DNA from 2 places in the Paenibacillus sp. sgz302148 genome. Region 1 is predicted to be linked to the other one. Evidence: riboswitches for the same ligand, from Rfam matches in the RefSeq annotation. Region 1 holds a riboswitch; the other holds the start of a gene.
What was found. A riboswitch is a leader RNA that binds a small molecule or an ion and turns the genes downstream of it on or off. The one in region 1 is predicted to bind ZMP and ZTP.

Region 2: another riboswitch for ZMP and ZTP. It lies ahead of AC0LWM_RS20440 (GNAT family N-acetyltransferase); the one in region 1 lies ahead of AC0LWM_RS22620 (bifunctional 5,10-methylenetetrahydrofolate dehydrogenase/5,10-methenyltetrahydrofolate cyclohydrolase).

The regions. Positions count from the first base shown of each region.
Region 1 is NZ_JBVYOJ010000016.1:83,025-87,145, forward strand. It holds gene AC0LWM_RS22605 (MFS transporter) at 1-52, opposite strand, end outside; gene AC0LWM_RS22610 (alpha/beta fold hydrolase) at 226-984, shown strand; gene AC0LWM_RS22615 (SDR family oxidoreductase) at 986-1,765, opposite strand; ZMP/ZTP riboswitch at 1,922-2,002, shown strand; gene AC0LWM_RS22620 (bifunctional 5,10-methylenetetrahydrofolate dehydrogenase/5,10-methenyltetrahydrofolate cyclohydrolase) at 2,071-2,931, shown strand; gene AC0LWM_RS22625 (RNA polymerase sigma factor) at 3,064-4,026, opposite strand.
Region 2 is NZ_JBVYOJ010000014.1:4,188-8,308, forward strand. It holds gene AC0LWM_RS20430 (serine hydrolase domain-containing protein) at 1-167, opposite strand, end outside; gene AC0LWM_RS20435 (GNAT family N-acetyltransferase) at 399-1,142, opposite strand; gene AC0LWM_RS20440 (GNAT family N-acetyltransferase) at 1,440-1,922, opposite strand; ZMP/ZTP riboswitch at 2,002-2,081, opposite strand; gene AC0LWM_RS20445 (YheC/YheD family protein) at 2,169-2,939, opposite strand; gene AC0LWM_RS20450 (YheC/YheD family protein) at 3,174-3,911, shown strand.

The sequences.
Region 1 (4,121 bases):
TTGACGACAAGGCGATTAAAGGTAGTGAGAAGAGACAGCCGATGCTGATCACGCTCCTAGCTGTTTATGTTCGTATAATTCCCCGCGGTAGAGGAGAAGTCGGTATAACCGTGGAACTGATATATCTATATCTTGCACTTACTAAACAATGCACAAAGATCAATGTGAGACGTCAAGGCAAGAACGCATAATCACCGCGAAACCAGGCTAAGAGAGGGGAATCACATGCCATACGTGCGATTTAACGATCTGGAGATGTTTTATGAAAAAATGGGTGTCGGCGAGCCGGTACTGTTTCTGCACAGCGGATATTCGAGGGGGATACTGGCTTTTGCATCGCAACTGCTTGATTTTCAGCGCCAGTATACCTGTTACTTTCCTGACTTCCGGGGACATGGGCGAACGCGCTGCGAGAGCTTGGAGTGGAGTACGCCGCAGTTGGCCAAGGACATGAAGCTGTTCATGGATGAGCTCGGCATCGCCAGAGCGCATGTGATTGGGTACAGCCTTGGAGCGAGCGTGGGGATGTATTTGGCGGTGAACGATCCGGACAAAGTCGCGTCGCTGACCACGATCGGGCATAGCGGTTTTGCCGACCCGACGGGAGTGGAGGAATTCGAGCCGGAATGGCTGATCCGCCATGAGAAGCACGCCGTGATCGAATCGATGCTGGAGCGGCACGAGGAAGCGCACCGCGGCGATTGGCAGGAATTTATGCGGCAAAGCGCGCTGGATTGGCGATTGTATCCGCAGCTCACGGCCGAGCAGATCAGCGAAATCCGCTGTCCGGCTTTGTTTATGGCGGGCCAGCACGATCCCTTCGCAAGCGAGGGGAAGCTGCGGTATTTAAGCTCGCTCGTTCCGGGCTCTCGTTACGTGGTCGTGCCGAACGGCAGCCACAGGCCGCATATGCAGCGCGAAAGCCCTGTCTATGTAAACGATACGATTCTCGAGTTTTTGGCTTCGCGGCCGCGACTGCAGTGAACTACCTTCCGGTGAAGCCGCCCTCCGAATGAAGGACCTGCCCCGTAATCCATTGGGACTCGTCGCTTGCCAGGAAAGTGATCAGCTTGGCCGCGTCTTCCGGCAAGCCGATTCGCCCCATCGGGAACTGCGGAAGCAGAAACGCCTTGATGTCTTCATTCATCCAACCCGTATCTGTTGGTCCGGGATCGATGGAATTCACCGTAATGCCAAGCGGGGCCAGCCCGACGGATATCGGCTCGGTCCAGGCGATAACGGCCCCTTTGGTTGCAATATAGGCTAGATTGTTAGAATCAGGACCTTTCGAAACCAAGTTGATGATTCTTCCCACTGCCCGACCTGCAAGCTCTTCCTCGAATCTTCGGGCAAACTCCGTGCTCAACAGAATCGTTCCGCGCACATTGACGGCATAATGCTTGTCAAGCAATGCGCTATCCAGTTCACGAAAACCGCCCGGTGCGCAATAGGTCGCGTTGTTGATTAGAATTGAAGCGGGTCCGAGCGTTTGTTCGACCCGGTTCAATATGGCGGCTGGCGTATGCGGGTCCGACAAATCGGCTTCCATGCAATCCGCACGAACGCCGTAGGCTCGCAGTTCTTCTTCTAGCAGTTCGGGCCATTCGGGGTCTGCGCCGTTGCCTTCAAGCTCATCAAACATACCCCAGTGGGTAAAAAAGATATCCGCCCCGTTTCTAGCCAATGCGCGGCAAATCGCTGTACCGATTCCACCCCGGCGGCTTGCGCCGGTGACGATTGCTATTTTGCCTCGTAAATTTGTCATGGGTTCCTCCTTAGCCGAAGAGCGCGATGTCGTAAATATATACATTTTTTCAATAAACGAAGCTTATTTCAAAGTAAATATTGAATATATTGGATCTTTCATCGTCTCCCGTCATATTGAGAATTTCCACGCGATTCCGTATAATTAAACTAAATAACGACGGTGTGTGACTGGCGGAACATGGGGTAACCATGAGGGAGCACATCCAATATCGAGCCGTACGCCTGGGCAGAGGTAGGGGGAAAATCACCCCTGCCTCTTTATGTTTTTACGACCGATTCTCGATGAAGAAGGAGATGGATGACATGAAAACAGAACAGCTAATTTTGGACGGCACCCGGGTAGCGCAGCAGATCAAGGATGAATTGGCGGTGAGAGTGGGGAAGCTGGCGGAGCAAGGGGTAACGCCGTGTCTGGCGACGATTCTCGTCGGTGAAGATCCTGCTTCCGAAACTTATGTGCGGATGAAAGGAAATGCGTGCAGGCGGCTCGGCATCGACTCCAGGCGGATTCACCTCGAGCAGGGCACCACGACGGAGCAGCTTATCGCGGTCATTCGCGAGCTGAATGAAGATCCGCAGGTTCACGGCATCCTGCTGCAACACCCGGTTCCCGAGCATATCGATGAACGGGCAGCATTCGAAGCGATAGCCATCGATAAAGACGTCGACGGCGTAACGATGCTGGGTTTTGCTCAAAATACTTTTGGTGTCGCCGCTTATCCTTCCTGCACACCTGCCGCGATTATCGCGATTCTGGATTATTACAACATCCCGATTGCGGGCAAACATGCCGTCGTCGTCGGACGGAGCCCGATTCTCGGCAAACCCGTATCGATGATGCTGCTGAACCGCAATGCAACCGTCACGATTTGCCACTCCCGAACGGCCAATCTGGATCAAGTTGTCGACACCGGCGATATTGTCGTGGCAGCTGTCGGCAAGCCGAAGCTCATACAAGGGAGCTGGCTCCGTGAAGGTGCCGTCGTCATGGACGCGGGCTACAACGAGGGCAACATCGGCGATGTCGATTACGAAGCATGCCTTGCGCGGGCGAGTGCGATTACTCCGGTGCCTGCGGGCGTAGGGCCGGTGACGATTGCCACCCTGCTAAAGCATACGGTGGACGCGGCGGAGAAATCGGTCATCAGTCGAACGAAACAATAACGTTAATGAACAAAAGCCGGCTCGAAAAAGAGCCGGTTTTTTGTTGGCAATATAGACACCTTCCGGCAGCGTGTATTTGGGCCTTATACAGTATAAATAATTTAGGATGTTAAAAAAGTCCGCACGCGATACTTAATAGAGCCACGGTTGTTCGAAGCATGCCCGAGTTTCCGAATCAATAGGGATCCGCAGTTGTTTAGAAATCTCCGTCATGACTTCCCGGCAGAAAAAGTAGCTTGTATCCAGCACCACTTCGTCATTTTCGAACTCAACGATTTGCGCGCTCCACAGTGTTTCTTGGTTGTCTCGCTCAGCGATAAGGATGACTGCGGGTTTTTCCCATAAAAGAAATAATTGCGCGCGGAAAGATTCAGGATATTCCGACCAAATCATCGAGTGCTTAATGTGATCCCAGCCCCGACCCATTCCTGTATTGAGAATGCGGATTTCGGCATGCTCCGCGTATAGATTCTTCAATGTCTTCGTATCTCTCTGATGAAATGCTTCCACATAGCGGGTCAGAATTGGTGATACAATATTTATTGCAGTTGTATTTTGGGGGACCTCTTTCGGTTCATTAACGTAACGCAATGCTCTGAGCTTGGCTCTGCCTCTCGCCAATAATGCATGTACGGCGCCTTCCGTAGTCATTAACATTTCCGCGACTTCGCTTCCGGAAAAATCAAAAACTTCTATCAGCAACATAACAACAACTTGCCGCGAGGGAAGGTATTTTATAAGTATCTCCATGGCTTCAAGTACTTGCAGACGATAATCCTGGTTTTCCTCAATCGGTGTACTTGCATCCACCAGAGAGTCGCCAAAAATCAATCGATTTTTCCTTTGCCGGTCAATCCAAGTATTCGTTGCGATTCGGAACAGATACGATTTTGGCATGACTTGCTGTCGAATCTGGCCCAATGCGGCAAACGCCTTCAACAACGTATCTTGCAGCAGATCTTCCGCATCCCATGGGTTACCGGTTAAGTGCAAGCAATATCTCCATAAGGCCGGTCGATATTCCTCGGCAGATTGACTGAATGCCGCGTACAGTTTCCTAGCTTCTAATCCGATTTCATCAAAGTTCGGATGCATTCACTTCTTCCTTCCATGAAATTTATCTTGATACGATATAGACGGATAAACTTACCGCTTCTATACGCTCAATGAAAAATTTCTTTCGATCGCGC
Region 2 (4,121 bases), on a different contig from region 1:
GTGTTGGGTACGTCGTGCTCAAAATTGGCCATACCATATCCCTTTCGCAGCAATATCTTATTCCCTTCAGCTACCAAGACCGCCCCGTTGAAATACCCCCGGTTCGCTAGTGCGTCCATGTAATCGTTTAATTTTGCTACTGTGCGTGAAGCATTACTGGTTCTCATTTACTTTCCCCTTTCCTCTCGTGAACACTCTGCAACTGCAGCTCCAGCTTGGCAATTTCACAATATCACAGATATAGCAGTACATTTAGCGAGAAAATATTTATAATCAGATTTACCCCTTCCCTTCCTGATTAAAGCTGCCCGTAAAACAGAAAGGCGGCCGATCGTGCTGACCGGCTGCCGCGGTGTACAACTAACGTATACCGATAGTTTAAGCTTCTTTAGATATAATTACTGTTCAAGTCCTTCAAAATTGCATCGCCAATCAGACACCCATGCGGGAAGATACCCTAACCGGTGAGCTACTCTCTGTGAAGCAATGTTACTCGCGATTACGTCATAACTCGGTATTTCTCCACGTTCCAATATTTCAAAAGTCAGCCTGTTTACAAGATAACTAGCCAATCCCAAATTACGATATTGGGGTAATACTTCTATGCCAATTTGCCAAAGTTTTGTACAGGTTTTGCTTGCTCCTGCCACGCCGACAATTTCTCCATCGTGCTTTGCAAGCACAGCTAGATCAGTCTGCCAGGGAAGATTCGTATCATATATAATAGCTTCATTGAATCTTGTGACATCAAATAAACTGAACACTTCTTCCCGCTTTATCAGTTCAAATGAAAAATATTTGGGCGGTGACATTGGCTTAATTCTTTTTACATCAGGCAAAAAATGCAAGTAAAGGCCTCTGATAAATGGTAAGGAGAATACGGTATCCCTGTTTTTGCCCTGCATCTGTGTTTTGGCAATTAACAACCGCTCGGGTGTAGCCGATACTACAATTGATTTTCCCATAGACAAGATTTCGAAATAACGTGCCTTCCTTGGAAATGGTCTGCATCCTGGATTTTCTTTAGCTTCAACAAAAATAATGCTGTCCTTTTCGCCGTTCAGGTCATCGATAGAGCAATTCAGGTCAATAGCAAGTTGTGATTGCACAATGAACAGCATTTCTTTTTGTGTCATAATCATCGTTATCCTTCCTTTCGTTTCGGGGACGCAACGAAGCGCCTTTGTTCTTTTGATACTTCCAAGTTAGGTCGCATCAATAACATACAGTTCTCACCAAAAAATAAATAGACTTATGTTGAATTTTTTTATATACTATTATGTATCCATGACTTTTTTAGGGGTATCCTTTTTCATATTGATAATCAGAGCAAAGGCTGCCGGATCGCTCTGCCGGCAGCCTTTGTTTGTTGTTTTATTGAGCTAAAGTACCTGTTAGCATAAAGGACTGCCATTGGCTAGTGGCTTTTCCCGCAAGTTTTAGATAGCCAAATTTTTAGTAAACGTGACTCTATGGTATTCGCTACGAAAGAAGTCTTTTTCGTAATTGATCAGATCAAAACCTATCTTTCGGTAAAATGTTATCGTATCTTCATTTCCTACATGACCCAGTGTAAAAAGAATAATTTTATTCTCGTCCATCTCTTTAACGCTATTGCATATCACACTGATAAGAGCTTTTCCTATACCTTGACGCTGAACAGCTTTCTTAATCGCTACACCAACGATCTCATAAAGACCTACCTCGGAATTAAATAGGTACCCCGCATGACCAACGATTTCATTATCTTCATTGGATGCCACATAAAACTGGCCTTTATTGTTTTCAGTTGAAGAATTCAAGAAGTCATTCCATCGTATTGGGTATTTATCAATAATGAACTCTGGAAATTGCAGCGGGTGACTTGCCATTATTTCTATAACTTCTTCTTGATCATCCGCCTGAAAATAGCGAATATTCATTTTGTTTCCTCCTAATATGCACCTCAATTGGTGCTGTTACTCTTATAAAAATAAATAAAAGTATTCGGTCATAGACCAAATACTTTGCCCAGGCGTACGGCATATGAAATATGTGCTCCCTCGTGGTTATCCACGTTTACGCCAGTCACACATACCAAATCATTGCATTTATTATAGTCTGAAAATTGAATCAAATCAATGGCAACACAGCGGCGATCGGAACATATCGCTGCTTGGTGATTTGCTTTACTTTTTTAATTTAAGCCTTCTCTTTAATTTATGAAAAGCGGCTAGTTGTTTTATCGTTTGGAAAACTTTCGGTTCTTTACGAAATAATCCGTGGGCCGGGACGGTCGGGTTCGATTCTATAAACCACACCTTGCCTTTACGGTCAATAGCAAGATCATATCCGATTTGCCAGTCGTATCGGCTTTTACTATAGACACGGGTACATATTTTTGCTAAACGAATCAGTTCGTTTTTTTTCTCTGCAGCCCCTGATAGAGAAAGTCCTAATGACTTTCGCAAAGCCCTATCAATTGGCATAACGTAGCCTTTCCCTTTTGCAACATTGGTTATAATACTCTGAGCTCCAGCAACTTTGGCAACCATTCCTATATAGGTCCACCGTTTCGATCGATCTCTCATCATCATCAGCCGAATATCATAAGGACGGCCATTTATTCTTGCAAGATCGATTCCCTTTTGAAGGATGTGCGGACGATTTTTTAATTCCAACGTTTGAAACAGGGCTTGAACCGAATTCACACTCTGTTGCTTTCCTTTTTCCTTTACGTAATAAATCAAAGCCCCCCTCTTCCAGGCTTTAATTACCCCTGCTCCACCTCCACCTTCATCTGGTTTGATGAATATCGCAGGAAAACGATCTAAATATACTGCTAACCGAGTTTCGTTACACATTACAGTATCTGGCAAATATGCTCTTAATTGCGGCACTTTCTGAAACATACGGTGGAAATGAATCTTCCCCAAATAAACCCGCTCCTTTTTTTCCAAAGATGAACCCCCCAATAAAATATGTATGTTAGGCGGATTTTGCAAGGGCAAATTGCCTGTGCCTACATATGAAAAACGACAAGCCGACCGAATCGAAGCACATTCCGGCGTTGCGCTGAGTCCGTGTAGGTATCCGCACAGTCCGGGGCCGAGGCTGGAGCGTATGTATGTGATGAATGTTAGAACGTTCCCCCTGCGCACTTGTATGCTGCGCTGGAACCTTGGAGGTAGCGTGTGAAAAAGGTAAAATATAAAATGGGGAAATTAGGAAAGTACAATTTCATGAAGAGATATAAAATGATACGCTCATTTTTGCCAGACACTCGAAAAGCAACTTTGTCTAACATTAAAACAATGCTGAGATTGTATGGATCAGTTTACTTGAAACCAGATGAGGGAACAGGCGGCCATGGGATAGCTAAAATAACTAAGAAAAATAACTTTATTTTACACTCCAAATCGAATGTACGTAATTTTAACTCTTTAAATATCTTATTTGCTTCGATTCAAAGGAATCTAATTAGAGATAAATATATTGTTCAAAAAGGAATTGTATTGTTAAAACACAATAATCGTCCGTTCGATATCAGAGTTATGGTACAAAAGAATGAAAAAGGAATACTCGATGTGACTGGGATTATTGGAAGACAAGCGAAGCGGAATAAAATCGTTACAAATTATCATTCTGGTGGAACTCCATTACTTATAGATACCTTGCTCAAGTCACATCTCGATAACGAATCGCGGAAACAGTACATTCAAATCATTGAGAAATTAGGAAAAGATGCAAGCAATGTCCTTGGTAGAAGTTATAGAAGTAAACGAGCATTCGGAGTTGATATAGCAATGGATAATAAAATGAATCTCTGGGTTTTGGAGATTAAAACAAAACCTGATATGAGCATCTTTAACACTTTGAAGAACAAAACGATGTACAAAAGGATTCTAAGATACTCAGAAATTAAAGGGTGAGTGCTGATTATCAAATTGAAATGTAAAATGGGTTGTGCTACAATGCTTGTAATTAATCTAGGGGAGATGACGAGAATCATGTAATATCTTGCTTTTTTTACGAATGATAAAACAAACTGTTTTATTCTTTGTTAAGCAGGATCGTTACTTATTCTCTTACTCAAATCATAACAATACCTAATCCATTCATTGGGTTACATTTTAGTATTT